Regions from separate parts of the Janibacter sp. YB324 genome, predicted to be linked through region 2. Evidence: riboswitches for the same ligand, from Rfam matches in the RefSeq annotation. Region 2 holds a riboswitch; each other region holds the start of a gene.
What was found. A riboswitch is a leader RNA that binds a small molecule or an ion and turns the genes downstream of it on or off. The one in region 2 is predicted to bind S-adenosylmethionine.
Positions count from the first base shown of each region.

Region 1: it holds a riboswitch for S-adenosylmethionine, as region 2 does, so the genes downstream of both, H7A72_RS05720 (homoserine O-acetyltransferase) here and H7A72_RS06760 (TauD/TfdA dioxygenase family protein) in region 2, are expected to answer to the same signal.
Region 3: it holds a riboswitch for S-adenosylmethionine, as region 2 does, so the genes downstream of both, H7A72_RS10215 (aminotransferase class V-fold PLP-dependent enzyme) here and H7A72_RS06760 (TauD/TfdA dioxygenase family protein) in region 2, are expected to answer to the same signal.

Region 1 covers NZ_CP060120.1:1,172,157-1,177,292, reverse strand. Annotated here, with positions in the region: gene H7A72_RS05730 (RNA polymerase sigma factor) at 1-1,303, opposite strand, end outside; gene H7A72_RS05725 (universal stress protein) at 1,464-1,862, opposite strand; gene H7A72_RS05720 (homoserine O-acetyltransferase) at 1,970-3,100, opposite strand; SAM riboswitch class IV at 3,117-3,226, opposite strand; gene H7A72_RS05715 (DUF4192 domain-containing protein) at 3,244-4,359, opposite strand; gene H7A72_RS05710 (YkvA family protein) at 4,446-4,895, opposite strand; gene H7A72_RS05705 (sodium:alanine symporter family protein) at 4,921-5,136, opposite strand, start outside.
Region 2 covers NZ_CP060120.1:1,401,713-1,406,848, forward strand. Annotated here, with positions in the region: gene H7A72_RS06755 (class II 3-deoxy-7-phosphoheptulonate synthase) at 1-1,310, shown strand, start outside; SAM riboswitch class IV at 1,697-1,811, shown strand; gene H7A72_RS06760 (TauD/TfdA dioxygenase family protein) at 2,070-2,429, shown strand; gene pknB (Stk1 family PASTA domain-containing Ser/Thr kinase) at 2,435-4,387, opposite strand; gene H7A72_RS06770 (LysM peptidoglycan-binding domain-containing protein) at 4,423-5,136, opposite strand, start outside.
Region 3 covers NZ_CP060120.1:2,104,783-2,109,918, reverse strand. Annotated here, with positions in the region: gene H7A72_RS10220 (ribonuclease J) at 1-1,111, shown strand, start outside; gene H7A72_RS10215 (aminotransferase class V-fold PLP-dependent enzyme) at 1,167-2,384, opposite strand; SAM riboswitch class IV at 2,427-2,541, opposite strand; gene H7A72_RS10210 (A24 family peptidase) at 2,615-3,259, opposite strand; gene H7A72_RS10205 (DNA translocase FtsK) at 3,346-5,136, shown strand, end outside.

The DNA of each region.
Region 1 (5,136 bases), 230 kb from region 2:
CCGCGTCGGCCGGCACGACCGCCTCGGAGTCCTCGATGAGGTCACCGAACTCGGAGTCGCCGTCCTCGCCGAGCGGGGTGTGCAGCGAGATCGGCTCGCGGCCGTACTTCTGGACCTCGACGACCTTTTCGGGGGTCATGTCGAGCTCCTTGGCCAGCTCCTCCGGGGTGGGCTCACGACCCAGGTCCTGGAGCATCTGACGCTGCACACGGGCGAGCTTGTTGATGACCTCGACCATGTGCACCGGGATGCGGATGGTGCGGGCCTGGTCGGCCATGGCGCGGGTGATGGCCTGACGGATCCACCACGTCGCGTAGGTCGAGAACTTGTAGCCCTTGGTGTAGTCGAACTTCTCGACCGCACGGATCAGACCGAGGTTGCCCTCCTGGATCAGGTCGAGGAAGAGCATGCCGCGGCCGGTGTAGCGCTTGGCGAGCGAGACGACGAGACGCAGGTTGGCCTCGAGCAGGTGGTTCTTGGCGTTCTTGCCGTCCTGGGCGATCCACCACAACTCGCGCTTGAACTTCATCTCGATCTTCTCGCCGGAGGCGAGCTTCTCCTCGGCGAAGAGGCCGGCCTCGATGCGCTTGGCCAGCTCGACCTCCTGCTCGGCGTTGAGGAGGGCGACCTTGCCGATCTGCTTGAGGTAGTCCTTGACCGGGTCGGCGGTGGCGCCGGCCGTCACGACCTGCTGCGCGGGAGCGTCGTCCTCGTCGTCGTTGCTGATCGTGAAGCCGGACTTCTCGTCCTGCTCCGTCTCGGGCTTGGCCTTGGCCTCCGGCTCCTCGCCGAGGACCTCGTCCTCACCGGGTGCCGGCTCCTCGGCCGTGGTGGTCGTCGGGTTGGCCGCGGCCTTCTTCGCGGCAGCCTTCTTCGCGGCGGCCTGCTTGGCGGGTGCGGCCTGCTTCACCGGGGCGGCGGCCGCGGCTGCCGTGGCGGTGGAGGCGGCCTTCTTCGCCGCGGTCTTCTTCGCCGGGGCAGCCTTCTTCGCGGGGGCGGCGGCCTTCTTCGTGGCCGTCTTCTTCGCCGCGGTCTTGCTCGCCGCCTTCTTGGCGGGGGTCTTCTTGGCCGTCTTCTTCGCCGGAGTGGACTCTGGCACCTGAACCTCGATTCCCTGTTCGCCCAGCGCGCGCAGGACGACCCGCCCCCGACTGGGGCTGATCTTGGCCTCGCCGAACGCGGCCTGTAGCTGATCGCTGGTGATGGATCCGGTCGTGCGGCCCTTCAGGACGAGCTCCTGCAGCGAGGGATGCGAGAACTCCTTGGGGAGGGAGCCCTGCGTCTCGACGGACCGTGGGGACACAGCAGTCACCAACAACCTTTCGTCACGGAGGATTCCGCCGGGACGAAGGGAGTGGCGTGACCCCGTCTGACCCGACTCGCCCGGTCGCTGTGCGCTGGGCTCGTGACCATTATAAAACGCGTGGCCGTCGGGTGCCGCCACCAGGGGCGGTCGGAGGGTCTCAGCGGGCCTTGACCGCCAGCACGTCGCAGGGCGCGTCGAGCAGCACACGCTGAGCATTGGACCCGAGGATCAGCTTGCCGACGGGGGTGCGACGACGCAGGCCGATGATGATCAGGCTGGCGTCGGTCTCCTCGGCGACGACGATGAGGTCCTCGGCCGGCTCCTTGCCTCGGACGAGGCCACGGACCTCGCCGTCGACACCCGCCTCCTCCATGCGGGAACGCACCTGCTTGAGATCGTCCTCGTTCTTGCGGGCGGTGTCACCGCTCAGGCCCACGCCACCACGGTCGGAGTGGATGACGACGAGCTTGTCGTTGCGCAGGCGGCACTCCTCGAAGGCGCGCTCGAGAGCGGCCTCGCCCTCCTTGGTCGACACGTACCCCACGACGATGGTCATCGCTCGCTCCTCGTCACAACTCGGCTGATGGACTACCTGGGCCAGACGCTACACCGCGGCCCCGTGACCTGTCTCACTCCGGCACCGGTGTCGTCGGCGTGTCCCGATCAGTCGCCGCGCAGCACGTCCCGGAGCAGCTCGGCCACCTGGTCGACCTCGGTGAGGAAACCGTCGTGACCGACCGCCGAGGAGATCGTGCGCAGCTGCGTCCCGGGACGTGCCGCGACGACCTCGTGCGACAGCCGCGGCGGGTAGAGCCGGTCGGAGTCGACCGGCGCGACGACGAGTCGACCGGTGAAGTCCTGCAGCGCCGCGGACATCCCCCCACGGTCCCGGCCGAGGTCGTGGGAGTTCATCGCCTCGGAGAGCACCGCGTAGGAGTTGGCGTCGAAGCGGCGCGCGAGCTTGCCGCCGTGGTGGTCGAGGTAGCTCTCGACCGTGTAGCGCGGGCGGCCCTCGGGCCCGGCGGGCTCGTCCTGGACCCGTCGGTCGAAGCGCTCGTGCAGCTCGAGCTCGCTGCGGTAGGTGATGTGGGCGATGCGGCGGGCGATGGCCAGCCCGGCCTCGGGGCCCTGCGGGTGGTCGTAGTAGTCACCCCCGGCGAACCACGGGTCGTTGCGGATCGCGAGGATCTGCGCCTGGCTCCACCCGATCTGCTCCGCGGTGGCGTAGCCGCCGGTCGCCAGGGCGATCGCCGTGCCGACGCGCTCGGGGTGGCTCGCGACCCACTCGAGCGTGCGCATGCCCCCCATCGACCCGCCGATGACGGTGTGCCAGCGCTCGATGCCCAGGACGTCGGCGAGCCGCGCCTCGGCCGCGACCTGGTCACGGATGGTGAGGCGCGGGAAGCGACTGCCCCACGGCCGGCCGTCGGGCGCGGCACTGCCCGGCCCGGTGCTGCCCTGGCAACCACCGAGGACGTTGATCGCGATGACGAAGTAGTCGTCGTCGAGCGGCGCGCCCTGCCCGATGAGACCCGGCCACCAGCCGGCCGTCGGGTGACCGGGACCGGCCTCGCCGACGACGTGGCTGTCACCGGTGAGCGCGTGCTCGACGAGCACGGCGTTGTCGCGCTCGGGACGCAGGCGCCCCCAGGTCTCGTAGGCCAGCACGACGTCGGGCAGGGACTCGCCCGACTCCAGCTCCAGCCGCCCGATCGAGACGAAGCGTCGCTCGCCCGGGTGGTCGCCGTCGCGCCACAGCGCGGTGCTCGCGGGGGGTGTGGTCGTCACGCTCACGGAGTGCTCCCGAAGTGTCTCGCCTTGCCACGTCGCCTCGACGCGGCCCGGTCATCACCCGGGGCACCCCGTCGCGAGGAGGGTTGCCGGCCAGCAAGCCGGGGCTTGACGCTGGCACTCATGACCTGCCGACAACTCTAACGTCACGAGGCGCGCCCGATCGAGTCGCGTCCGGGCTGCGGACCCTCGGCCGGGGGCAGGGCCCACGGACGCACCCCCGTGGCCAGCAGACGGAGCATGAGGTCGGCCAGCCGGTGCTCGGGGTCGATCTCGAGGGCCCGCTCGAGGCAGATGCCGGTGATCGTGCCGTCACCGGCCCACCAGGCGAGGTGCGCCACGGTGACGAGCACCGTGGGCGTGAGCGGCTGCGGCAGGAGCCGGGCGAGCTCGACGAGCCGACCACGGACGACGAGCAGCTCGTCCGACCAATCCCCTGCCTGCGGCAGCTCGTCGTCGCCCTCCCAGCAGTCGACCCAGGGGCACTCCGCCGCCGCGTCGAGGGCGAGCCAGCCGACCTCGAGCGGCACGTCGTCGAGCGAGAAGAACCCCGGCGCGAGCACGGCCATCAACGCGTCGCGCCACTGGACGTCGAGCAGCGAGCCGCCCAGCACGGCCAGCTCGGCATCGGGCAGGTCACCGACCGGTCGCGCGCTGCGCCGCGGGTCGAGCACGTGGGACCACAGCGCGGCGAGCTCGTCGTCGTCGACCGGCACGGGCTCGCCCGACACGATGACCTGCGCCACCCCCTCGGCGCGCGTCTCGTCCGTCGGCGGCACGACGGTGGCGACCAGCTCCTCACGACTGGCGAGCGGCCGCACCCCGGCCATGACGAAGGGGGCGACCGCCGGCACCTCCTCGGGCCGCGGGAGCGCGCGCACCTGCGGCGGGCAGCACCCGTCGTCGCACCCCGGGACCCAGCACCGGCCGTCGCGCACGACGACGTGGTCAGGGACGGCGAGACCGGCCGCCAGGGCCGCCGAGGTGACGGCCGCGCGGACGGGGCGGGAGCCCCCTTCGTCGTCCTCGAAGGCGAGCACCACGACCCCCTGCGCCCGCTCGCGGACCATGATCGCGATGCTGTGCTCGGCGAGGGCGGCGCAGGCCCGGGGGTCGTCGACGAGGTCGAGGCGCTGGACCATCCCGAGCCGCCGACCGTGCAAGGCGGCGAGGACGAGGGATGGACCCGGGTGGTAACCGAGCTGGTAGGGCACGAGGACGGCGAGCTCGGAGGCGTCGCGGGGGCTGGCGGTCGGTGTCATGCCCCGACCATGCCGAGCGGCCCGCCCCCTCGACAGAGGGGACGGGCCGGCTGTGGACGAGCGGGTGGGCGCCCGCAGGTCTGGGGTCAGTCGGGGACGACGTGCGAGCGCACCGTCGAGCTCCAGGCCTGCTGCTGGCTCCAGGCCTGTTGCTGGGCCCACTGCGCCTGGTGCGCGGCGACACCCTGCTCCCACGCGATGAACTCCTCGGTCTCCTTGACCAGGGTCGCCGCGACCCAGCCGATCACCATGACGTCGTCGAGCAGGCCGAAGGCGAGCAGCAGCCCCTCAGGGACGACGTCGACCGGCGAGACGATGTAGCCGACGCCCGCGAGCATCATCAGCAGCCGCGTCGAGGTCAAGCCGGTGTAGGTGCCGGCCCGCACCGCACGCACCATGCGCGGCACGGCACGCAGCCGCTGGAGCAGGCTCGGCCCACCGGGGCGCGAGGCGCTGCGGACGGCGGACGCGAGATGGACCGCGCTGCGGGCCCGTCGACTCATGACCATCGGGGTCTCCTGACGCTCGGACGCCATCGGATGAGGGCGCTCCCACCCGTCATCAACGACGCGGGTCCGCAGAGGATTCCGCAGGGTCGCCGGGTGCGCCCTGGGTCACCAGGCCATCGGCCCGCTGCTCCCAGAACTGTGCCCCCTCGATCCCGAGCTCACGCGGGTCGAACTGCGGGTCGATGCCCTGCTTCTTCTGGGCGTGGTAGTCCTTGAGCGCCTTGAGCGCCGGGACCTGCAGCAGCAGGATCCCGAGGATGTTCAGCCA
Region 2 (5,136 bases):
TCGACAGCGACCTGCCGGCCGCCCAGCAGCCGAGCTGGCCCGACCGCGCCGCCCTCGACGAGACCGTGGCGAGCCTGGCGACCTATCCGCCGCTCGTCTTCGCCGGCGAGTGCGACGACCTGCGCGACCGGATGGCCGCGGCGTCGGTCGGCGAGGCCTTCGTCCTACAGGGCGGTGACTGCGCCGAGACCTTCGTCCACGCCACCGCCGACAACATCCGCGACCGGATCAAGACCGTGCTCCAGATGGCCGCCGTCCTCACCTACGGCGCCGGCATGCCGGTCGTCAAGATGGGCCGCATGGCGGGGCAGTTCGCCAAGCCGCGGAGCAAGGACACCGAGACCCGTGACGGCGTGACCCTGCCCGCCTACCGCGGCGACATGGTCAACGACTTCGCCTTCACCCCCGAGTCGCGCGAGCCGGACCCGCAGCGCCTGCTGCGCGGCTACCACACGAGCGCCGCGACGCTGAACCTCGTGCGCGCCTTCACCCAGGGCGGCTTCGCCGACCTGCGGCGCGTCCACGACTGGAACGTCGGCTTCGTCTCCAACGCCGCCAACCGGCGCTACGAGGGCCTGGCCCGCGAGATCGACAAGGCGATGCGCTTCATGGCCGCCTGCGGTGTCGACTTCGAGGCCATGCGGGCCACCGAGTTCTGGTCCGCCCACGAGGCGCTGCTGCTCGACTACGAGCGGCCGATGACGCGCGTCGACTCGCGCACCGGCAACCTCTACGACACCTCGGGGCACTTCCTGTGGATCGGCGAGCGCACCCGGCAGATCGACCACGCGCACCTCGACTTCGTCAGCCGGATCCGCAACCCCATCGGCATGAAGGTCTCCGACAAGGCCGACCCCGACGAGCTGCTGCGGATCATCGACCTGCTCGACCCGCAGCGTGAGCCCGGCCGCCTGACCTTCATCACCCGCATGGGGGCCGGCCGGATCCGCGAGGCCATGCCGGCCATCGTCGAAAAGGTCCGCGACTCCGGGGCGATGATCACCTGGATCTGCGACCCGATGCACGGCAACACCTTCGAGTCCGCGTCCGGCTTCAAGACGCGCGACTTCGAGGACGTCGTCGACGAGGTCCGTGGCTTCTTCGAGGTGCACCGCTCCCTGGGTACCGTCCCGGGCGGCCTGCACGTCGAGCTCACCGGTAACGACGTCACCGAGTGCCTCGGCGGCGCCGAGCGCATCCTCGACGAGGACCTCAACAAGCGCTACGAGAGCGTCTGCGACCCGCGCCTGAACCACCAGCAGAGTCTGGAGCTGGCCTTCCTCACCGCGGAGATGCTCAGCGAGGGCTGAGTCCCTCTCGCCCGTCCTGTCGAAGACCGGGGTGCCCGCCGAAGGGTGGGGTCGACGCTGGGGAAAAGTCCGGACCGCGTGGTCTGCCTCTCATGGGGGCGCAGGCAGTCCGGACTTTTTCTTGATTCGCGTCGACCCCACCCTTCGTCGCGCTCGCTGCGGCACTCCCTTCGTGGTGCTGATGGTTGTGTGTTGAACCGGTAGCCCTGGGCACCGGCGACGCTCATGGGGCGCTGCCGGCACCCGGCGCTACCGGTTGACCACACAACCACCTGTCGAGTCAGCCGGGCCCCGTTGCGGGGCAAGGGGACTCGAGAGGTCCGGATGGCGAGACAGTTAACTCCTTCCTTTGCAGTAGGAGATGGATCTGCGTAGGTTCTTCTTCAGGTCACGAGATCCAGCGTCAAGCCCCGGCTTGCTGGGCGGCAACCCTCCACTCGCGGTGGGGTGCTCCGGGTGAGGACCTGGCTCCGGTCGTCGTGGCCGGAGCAAGCGCGAGGCACTCACCGGCCTCATGACAGGACGGACACCCATGAGCACCACCGTCACGACCGCACCGCGGTCGCTGCGTCCGGCGCTGCGGCGCCACGTCGACCTCCTGCGGGTCAACAGCGCCCTCTGTCGCTGACCTGAACCTGCATTGCCCTACGGCAATGCGAAGCCCGGCCGACCTGAACCTGCATTGCCCTACGGCAATGCAGACCCCCGGCGACCCAGCACTCCCACCACCGGCGACGAGCCTCCCTTCGTCGACCGTCGATCCGCCAACCACCCCGCACGGGGGAGCGGGGCCTCTACCTCGGTGGCTTCGTCTCCCGCTTCGTCGGGCTGTCGAAGACCGCGAGCCGGGACATCCTGTGCCTCCTCCAGAGCTATGTCACCCGCCCGGAAAATGTCGTCCGGGTCGTCTGGGAGCCCGACCAGCTCGTCATCTTCGACCACCAGATCACCCAGCGCTACGCGCCGGACAACTACGACGGGCTGCCCCGCCGTCTCGAGCGGGTCACCGTCGCCGTGAGGTGCCCGTCGGCATCGACGGCGAGCGCAGCCGCTCGATCACGGGGGACGCCTCGCACTACGCGCCGGCGGTCTGACTCCCTTCGTCGGGCGACCACCTGAGTGCGTCAGACGACGAGGATCGTGACCGTCGAGCCCTTGGGGGCGGTGCCGCCGCTCGGGCGTGAGGCGCGCACCTCGTCGAGCGGCCCACCGAGGAAGGTCTGGACCGCGACCTTGAAGCCCGCGGCCTCCAGCTTGGTCGTCGCCGCGGAGCGGCTCAGGCCCTCGACCGACGGGACGGCGACCATCTCCGGGCCCTTGGAGACGGTGATCGTCACGGTCTCACCTGGCAGGAGCATGCCGCTGCTCGGGGACTGGCTGATGACCGAGCCCTTGGGCACGCTCGTCGAGTAGGCGTCGTCGGCGCGGGTGACCTCGAGCCCGGCCTCCTCGATCGCGCCGGTCGCCGCCTCGGCGCCCTGACCGGTCACCGTCGGCACGGCCACCGGCTCGGGGCCCTTGGAGACGACGAGGGCGACCTTGGCGTCGCGCTTGACCTCGGTGCCGGGGGCGGGCGTCGTCGAGACGATGCGGCCCTTGGCGACGTCGTCGTCCCAGGCCTGCGTCGTCGCACCGACCGTCAGGGTGCGTCGCTCGAGCGTGGTCCTGGCCTGGGCGGCGGTGCGGCCGGTGAGGTCAGGGACCTCGTAGCGCTCGGGCCCCTTGGACACGACGACGGTGACGTCGGACCCCTTCGACAGCTCGGTGCCGGTCGGCGGGTTGGACGTGATGACCTCGCCCTTGGGCACCTGCTCGTCGAAGGCCGAGGACTCGACGTAGCCCAGGTCGCCGTCCTGCGTGAGGCTGGCTTCCGCGTCGGCGCGGGAGAGGCCGGTGACGTCGGGCACGACAACCGTGCTGCCCGGGCCCTCCTGGGTCCACCACCAGCCACCGCCGGCGGCGAGCGCCACGACGAGCAGGAGTGCGACGAGCGCGCGGCGCCACCCCCGCCGGGACGAAGGGGGCTCCGCTGCAGTGGTCGAGGCGCCACCCGCTGCGCCGGCGCCACCTGCTGCTGCACCCGCGGCACCGGTGTCGATCGCGCGCGTGCGCTCGGGGCGTGGGTGGGCGACGGTGGCCGCTGCGCCACCCGCCGGCCGGCCCTGCGGCGAGGCCGTGGCCGCGGCTCCTCCGGCGACGACGTGCGGTCGACGGTCGAGCTCCTGGGGCGTCAGGCCGGCGCGCACCCGCTGCAGCTCGGCGAGGTAGGCGCCCGCGTCACGGGGGCGCTCGTCGGGGTCGCGCGCGGTGGCCAGGGCGACGAGGTCGTCGAGCTCGCCCGGCAGGTCCTCGACCCGCTCGGAGGGGCGCGGCACCGAGCCGTGGACGTGCCGGAAGGCGACGTGGATCGGCGACTCGCCGTCGATCGCCCGCTGCCCGGTGAGCAGCTCGAAGAGGATCAGCCCGGCGGCGTAGACGTCGCTGCGGGCGTCGGCGATGCCGCGCTCGACCTGCTCGGGGGAGAGGTAGGCGACCGTGCCGAAGAGCACCCCGTCCTCGGCGGTGGTCGTCTGCGAGGTGACGGCCCGGGCCAGGCCGAAGTCGGCGACCTTGATCGCGCCCCGCTCGGGGATGAGGATGTTCTCGGGCTTGACGTCGCGGTGGATGTAGCCGGCCTCGTGGGCGGCCGCCAGACCGGTGAGCACCGGCTCGAGGACGTCGAGCGCGGCACGGACGGTGAGCGCGCCCTCGGTGTCGACCACCGCACGCGCGGTGCGTCCCTCGACGTACTCCATCGCGAGGAAGACCTGGCCGCCGTCCTCGCCCTGGTCGAAGACGGGCACGACGTTGGGGTGGCTCAGCCGCGCGGCGGAGCGGGCCTCGCGGCGGAAGCGGGAGACGAAGGTCTCGTCGGCCGCGAGGTCTGGGCGCATGACCTTGAGCGCGACCTCCCGGTCGAGCCGGGTGTCGGTGGCGAGCAGCACCGTGGCCATCCCGCCGTCGGCGAGGTGGCGCAGCACGCGGTAGCGACCGTCGACGAGATCGCCGACGAGCGGGTGCGTGGATGCGGTGGTCACGCCCAAAGTCTAGGTTCGCCCCCTGCGTCAGCCCGTCACATCCGGCTTCGGAGTGCCTTGACGTTGGCGACGTACTGCTGGGTGTCGCCGTACATGCCGTTGCTCTCCACCGAGGCGAGGCCCTGGTAGTAGCCGGCGATGGCCTCGGAGGTCGTGTCGGCCTGCTGGGTGAGGACCTTGAGGAGCAGGACGCCGGCGGTGATGTTGTCGTCGGTGTCGAGCAGGTCGAGGTCGCGCCCGGCCATCTGCGAGGCCCACTCGCCGGAGCTCGGGATGACCTGCATCGCGCCGACGGCGTTGGCGACGGAGACCCGACGCTGGTCCCAGCCGGACTCCTGGTAGGAGATCGCCAGGGCCAGGGAGGGGTCGACGCCGTGCTGGCGGGAGATCCGGGTGATCTTGTCCTTGGTCGCGTCGCGGCTGGGCACCGAGCGGGCGGCCAGGGTCGAGCGGTTGCGGTCGGCGGCGTCGACGATGTGGTCGGCGTAGGTGCGACCGGCGAAGGTGTTGTTCTTCTTCGCCGGTCGCGATGCCTTCTTCGCCGGGCTCGAGGAGCCGGTGACCTTGAGCGTGCTGCCCGGGTGGATGAAGTCGCGGGTGCTCAGGTCGTTGAGCTTGGCCAGGCGGGTGACGCTCATGTCGTGGCGGGCGGCGATGCCGGAGAGCGTCTCGCCGGAGCGCACGGTGTGCGACCCCGTCGCGGCGGGTCGGCTCGTGGCCCGCTTGGCGGGCTTGGCGGCGGTGCCGGT
Region 3 (5,136 bases), 700 kb from region 2:
CCGGGTCGGCGAGGAGGGGGTCGACCTCTTCCTCACCGACTCGACCAATGCCGAGGTCCCCGGCTTCACCACCCCCGAGCGCGAGATCGGGCCGGCGATCGACACCGTCTTCCGCAATGCCCAGCGTCGGATCATCGTCGCCTGCTTCTCCAGCCACGTGCACCGCGTCCAGCAGGTCCTCGACGCCGCCGAGCGCAATGGCCGCAAGGTCGCGATGGTCGGTCGCTCGATGGTGCGCAACATGGGCATCGCCGCCGACCTGGGCTACCTCAAGGTGCCCGACCGGGTCCTCGTCGACGTCAAGAAGCTCGACAACTACCCCGACGACGAGGTCGTGCTCATCTGCACGGGCAGCCAGGGCGAGCCCATGGCCGCTCTGTCGCGCATGGCCAACCGCGACCACCGCATCGACGTCGGCGACGGCGACACGGTGCTGCTCGCCTCGAGCCTGATCCCCGGCAACGAAAATGCCGTCTACCGGGTCATCAACGGCCTCATGCGGCTGGGCGCCGACGTCGTGCACAAGGGCAACGCCAAGGTGCACGTCTCCGGTCACGCCAGCGCGGGCGAGCTGCTCTATTGCTACAACATCGTCAAGCCGCGCAATGTCATGCCGGTCCACGGCGAGTGGCGGCACCTCGTCGCCAACGCCGACCTGGCGATCCAGACGGGCGTCGACCCCGACCACGTCGTGCTGGCCGAGGACGGCGTCGTCGTCGATCTCGTCGACGGTCGCGCGCGCATCACCGGGGCAGTGCCCTGCGGCTACGTCTACGTCGACGGTTCGAGCGTCGGGGGTGCGACCGAGGAGCTGCTCAAGGACCGTCGCATCCTGCGCGACGAGGGCTTCATCTCCGTCATGGTCGTCGTCGACTCCTCGACCGGCAAGGTCATCGCCGGTCCGGAGATCACCGCCCGCGGCTTCGCCGAGGACGACGAGATCTTCACCCAGGTCGAGCCCAAGATCATCGCGGCGCTCGACGAGGCGGCCCGCAAGGGCACGACCGACACCCACCAGCTGCAGCAGGTCGTGCGCCGTGCCGTCGGTGGCTGGGTCGGCGGCAAGATCCGCCGACGCCCGATGATCATCCCGGTGGTCGTCGAGGCCTGAGGACGCCGGGGCGAAGGGGGCCTGCCGGGTCCCCCTTCGCCCTACCCGAGGAGGGTCACAGGGCGCGCAGGACGCCGAGGAGTCGGTCGATGTGCTCGGTCGTGGTGCCCAGACCGGCGCTGATCCGCACGGCGGTGTCCTGCTCGTGCTCCGCGAGGAGGTCGTCGACGAGCAGGTGCGCGCAGAACTTGCCGTCGCGCACGCCGATGCCGTGGTCGTCGCCGAGGACGCGGGCGACCTCGCTGCTGTCGTGGCCGTCGACGGTGATCGTGGCGACGGGCGCGGCGTCGCCACCACCGAAGAGCGAGTGCACGTGCACACCGGGGATCTGCTGCAGTCCGGCGAGCAGGCGGATGCGCAGCGCCTGCTCGTGGTCGACGATCGCCTGCTCGTGCTCGGTGATGATCTCGCAGGCCGTGGCCAGGGCGACGGCGCCCAGGACATTGGGGGAGCCGGCCTCGTGGCGCGCGGGGCCACAGGTCCACTCGGTCTCGTCCAGGCCGACGCGGGCGGTGGCCCCGCCTCCGGCGAGGTAGGGGGTCGCGGCGTCGAGCCAGTCGCTGCGCCCGACGAGCACGCCGGCACCGAAGGGGGCGTAGATCTTGTGCCCGGAGAAGGCCACGTAGTCGATGCCCAGGGCGTCGATGTCGACCCGGCGGTGCGGGACGACCTGCGCGGCGTCGAGGGCGAAGCGCGCGTCGTGCTCGTGGGCCAGCGCCGCGAGGCGCTCGATCGGCCAGTGCTCGCCGGTGACGTTGGACGCGCCCGTGGCGACGACGAGCCGGTGCTCGGCCGGGTGGTTGCGCAGGGCCTGCTCGAGCAGGGCGACGGCCTCGTCGTGGCTGTGCGGCACCGGCAGGCGCAGCGCGTCACCCCACGGCAGCAGTGCCGCGTGGTGCTCGGAGGCGAAGACGAAGACCTTGGTGCCCGCGGGCAGCGCCCGCGCGAGCAGGTTGAAGGAGTCGGTCGTGTTGCGGGTGAAGACGACGTGGTCGTCGGTGCGGGCGCAGACGAAGGCTGCGACGGCTTCGCGAGCGGCCTCGTAGCGCGAGCTGGTCACGCGGGAGGCGAAGCCGGCGCCCCGGTGCACCGAGGAGTAGGTGACGGCCGCGGCGGCGACCTCGTCGGCGACCGCCCGGAAGGCGGGCGTCGTCGCGCCGTGGTCGAGGTGGGCGTACTCGACGCTCGAGCCGTCCTCGTCGCGGTAGCTCAGCCCCTCGGAGACGAGCTGCGGCAGGGCGGTGGTCGTGCGGTGCAGGTCGGAGATGGTCATGACGGTGCTCCTGGTCCTTCGGGGACCCAGGTGGCGACCGTGAGTCCGCGCTTGCCGGGCGACGGTCTGTCGCCGGCCAGGTCGTCACCCGGAGCACCCCACCGCGGAGGAGGGTTGCCGACCAGCTAGCCGGGGCTTGTCGCTGGTACTCGTGACCTTGGGTCAAGACCATAGCCCACGTCCGGAGGCCGCTGTCGAGCCCCGGCCGGCCGTGTCTCGGTTCGTGGACGTCAGGCCAGGGCGAGCGCGAGGACCGCGCCGGCCACGAGGTAGGGGCCGAAGGCGAGCTGCGTCGTGCGCGATGCCTTGCGCGTGAGCAGCAGTGCGAGAGCGGCGATCCCGCCGATGACGAAGCCGAGCCAGATACCCACGACCAGCTGGCTCCAGCCGAGCCAGGCGAGCGTCGGGGCGATCGAGACCATGAGCTTGGCATCGCCCATCCCGATCGAGCGTCCGAAGAGGACGAAGGCGAGCAGCACGGTCCCGCCCCCGACGAGGACGGCGGCGAGACCCGCGCGGGAGAGGGCGCCCCAGTCGCCGGTCACGGCCGACGCGACGGTGAGGAGCACCCCCTGGACCGGCACGAGCGGCAGGGTGATGGCATTGGGCAGGCGGTGCACGTCGGCGTCGATCGCGGCGAGCACGAGCCCGGCCGCGGCGAGGGCGAGCGGCGCCAGCAGCGTCGTCCAGTGCCGGTCGGCGAGGCCGAGCGCGACGACCAGCCCGACGAAGGGAGCGAGCGCCGGGACCCAGAGATGGCGGGGGAGGGGACCCCCTTCGTCATCGCGGCGGTAGTGGCCGGCGCGCAGCCACCGCCACGCGAGGGTGCCGAACACGGTCGCGGCGAGCACGACGACGAGGGTCCGGGTGTCCACGGGGCGAGGTTATCCGCTGTGATCCGTGGCCGGTGGTGCGCGTGTGACGCGTGTGTCAGAGGGTGCTTTCGCCTACCCTGCGGAACATGGCCACTCGTCCGTCGACCACCTCGCGCAGCAAGGGCGCCAGCTCCCGACCCAAGGGCTCCACCCGCCCGTCGGGTCGCAAGGCACCCGCCAAGAGCAGCGCGAAGGGGAGGACCTCCTCCCGCAAGCCCGCGTCCGGTGGGGGTCTGCCCCTGCCCGTCGCCGCGGTCCAGCGCACCTGGATGGGTGTCGCCCACGCGACCGGCTCCGGGGTGCGCCGCATCGGCACCAGCGCGAGCCAGATCGAGCCCGAGCACCGCCGAGACGGCTGGGGCTTCCTGGCGCTGGCGCTGGCGCTCGTCGTCGCCGTGCGCGAGTGGTGGGGCCTCAGCGGCGCCTTCGGCGACGTCGTGCACGCGGTGGCTGCGGGCACCTTCGGCCGGGTCGCCTACGCGCTGCCGATCGTCCTGCTCCTGCTCGGCGTGCGTCTGCTGCGCTCGGCGAGCGAGCCCGCCTCCGACGCCCGGCTGGGCTTCGGCAGCGTCATGCTGCTCTTCGCGGCCTCGGGCCTGACGCACATCGCCAAGGACATCCCGCAGCCGCCCGACGGCGCGGGCCCGATGCGTGACGCCGGGGGCATCGTCGGCTTCCTCGCCTCCGACCCGCTGTCGACGGCCGTGACCGAGTGGCCGGCGACGATCCTGCTCGTCCTGCTGGGGCTCTTCGCCCTCCTGCTGCTCACCGGCACCCCGCTGCACGAGGTGCCGCAGCGGCTGGCCTACGTGCGCGCCGCCTTCACCGGTGAGGTGCCGAGCCACGTCACCGCAGCCGACGTCGACGCCCGCCACGATGCGGCCAAGGCGGCGGTCACCCGCGCCCGGCGCCGACGCGCCATCGACCCCGACGAGGAGCAGTCCGGGGAGCGAGACGGCGACACCGCCTACGACCAGGCCGCCGTCGTGCAGCCGGTCGGCAAGGGCCGTCGCAAGAAGTCGGCGGCACCCGCCGCCGACGTCGAGGAGACGACCGAGACCCCGCAGCCCGAGGCCGGCGGGCCGCGCCCGGGCGAGAAGCGCCCGACGAAGAATCCGGCCGTCGCGCCGGTCCCCAGCGGCAAGACCGAGCTGCAGCCGCCGCCGACGACCCAGCTGCCGCAGCGTGTCGAGCAGCTCGCCCTCGCCGGCGACGTCACCTACACGCTGCCCGACAGCCAGTACCTCAAGCCCGGCGCACCGCACAAGGAGCGCTCCGCGGCCAACGACAAGGTCGTCGAGTCGCTCACGGGCGTCCTCGACGAGTTCGGCATCGACGCCCAGGTCACCGGCTTCCACCGCGGCCCGACCGTCACCCGCTACGTCGTCGAGCTCGGGCCCGGTGTCAAGGTCGAGCGGGTCACCGCGCTGTCGAAGAACATCGCCTACGCCGTCGCCTCGGCCGACGTACGCATCCTCAGCCCCATCCCCGGCAAGTCGGCCATCGGCATCGAGATCCCCAATGCCGACAAGGAGATGGTCTGCCTCGGCGACGTCCTGCGCTCCGACGTCGCCCGCAACAACGAGCACCCGATGGTCATGGGTGTCGGCAAGGACGTCGAGGGCGGCTACGTCATCGCCAACCTCGCGAAGATGCCGCACATCCTCGTCGCCGGCGCCACGGGCTCCGGCAAGTCGTCCTTCGTCAACTCGATGATCACCTCGATCCTCATGCGGGCCACGCCCGACGAGGTGCGCATGGTGCTCGTCGACCCCAAGCGGGTGGAGCTGACGGCCTACGAGGGCATCCCGCACCTCATCACCCCGATCATCACCAACGCCAAGAAGGCGGCCGAGGCCCTGCAGTGGGTCGTGCGC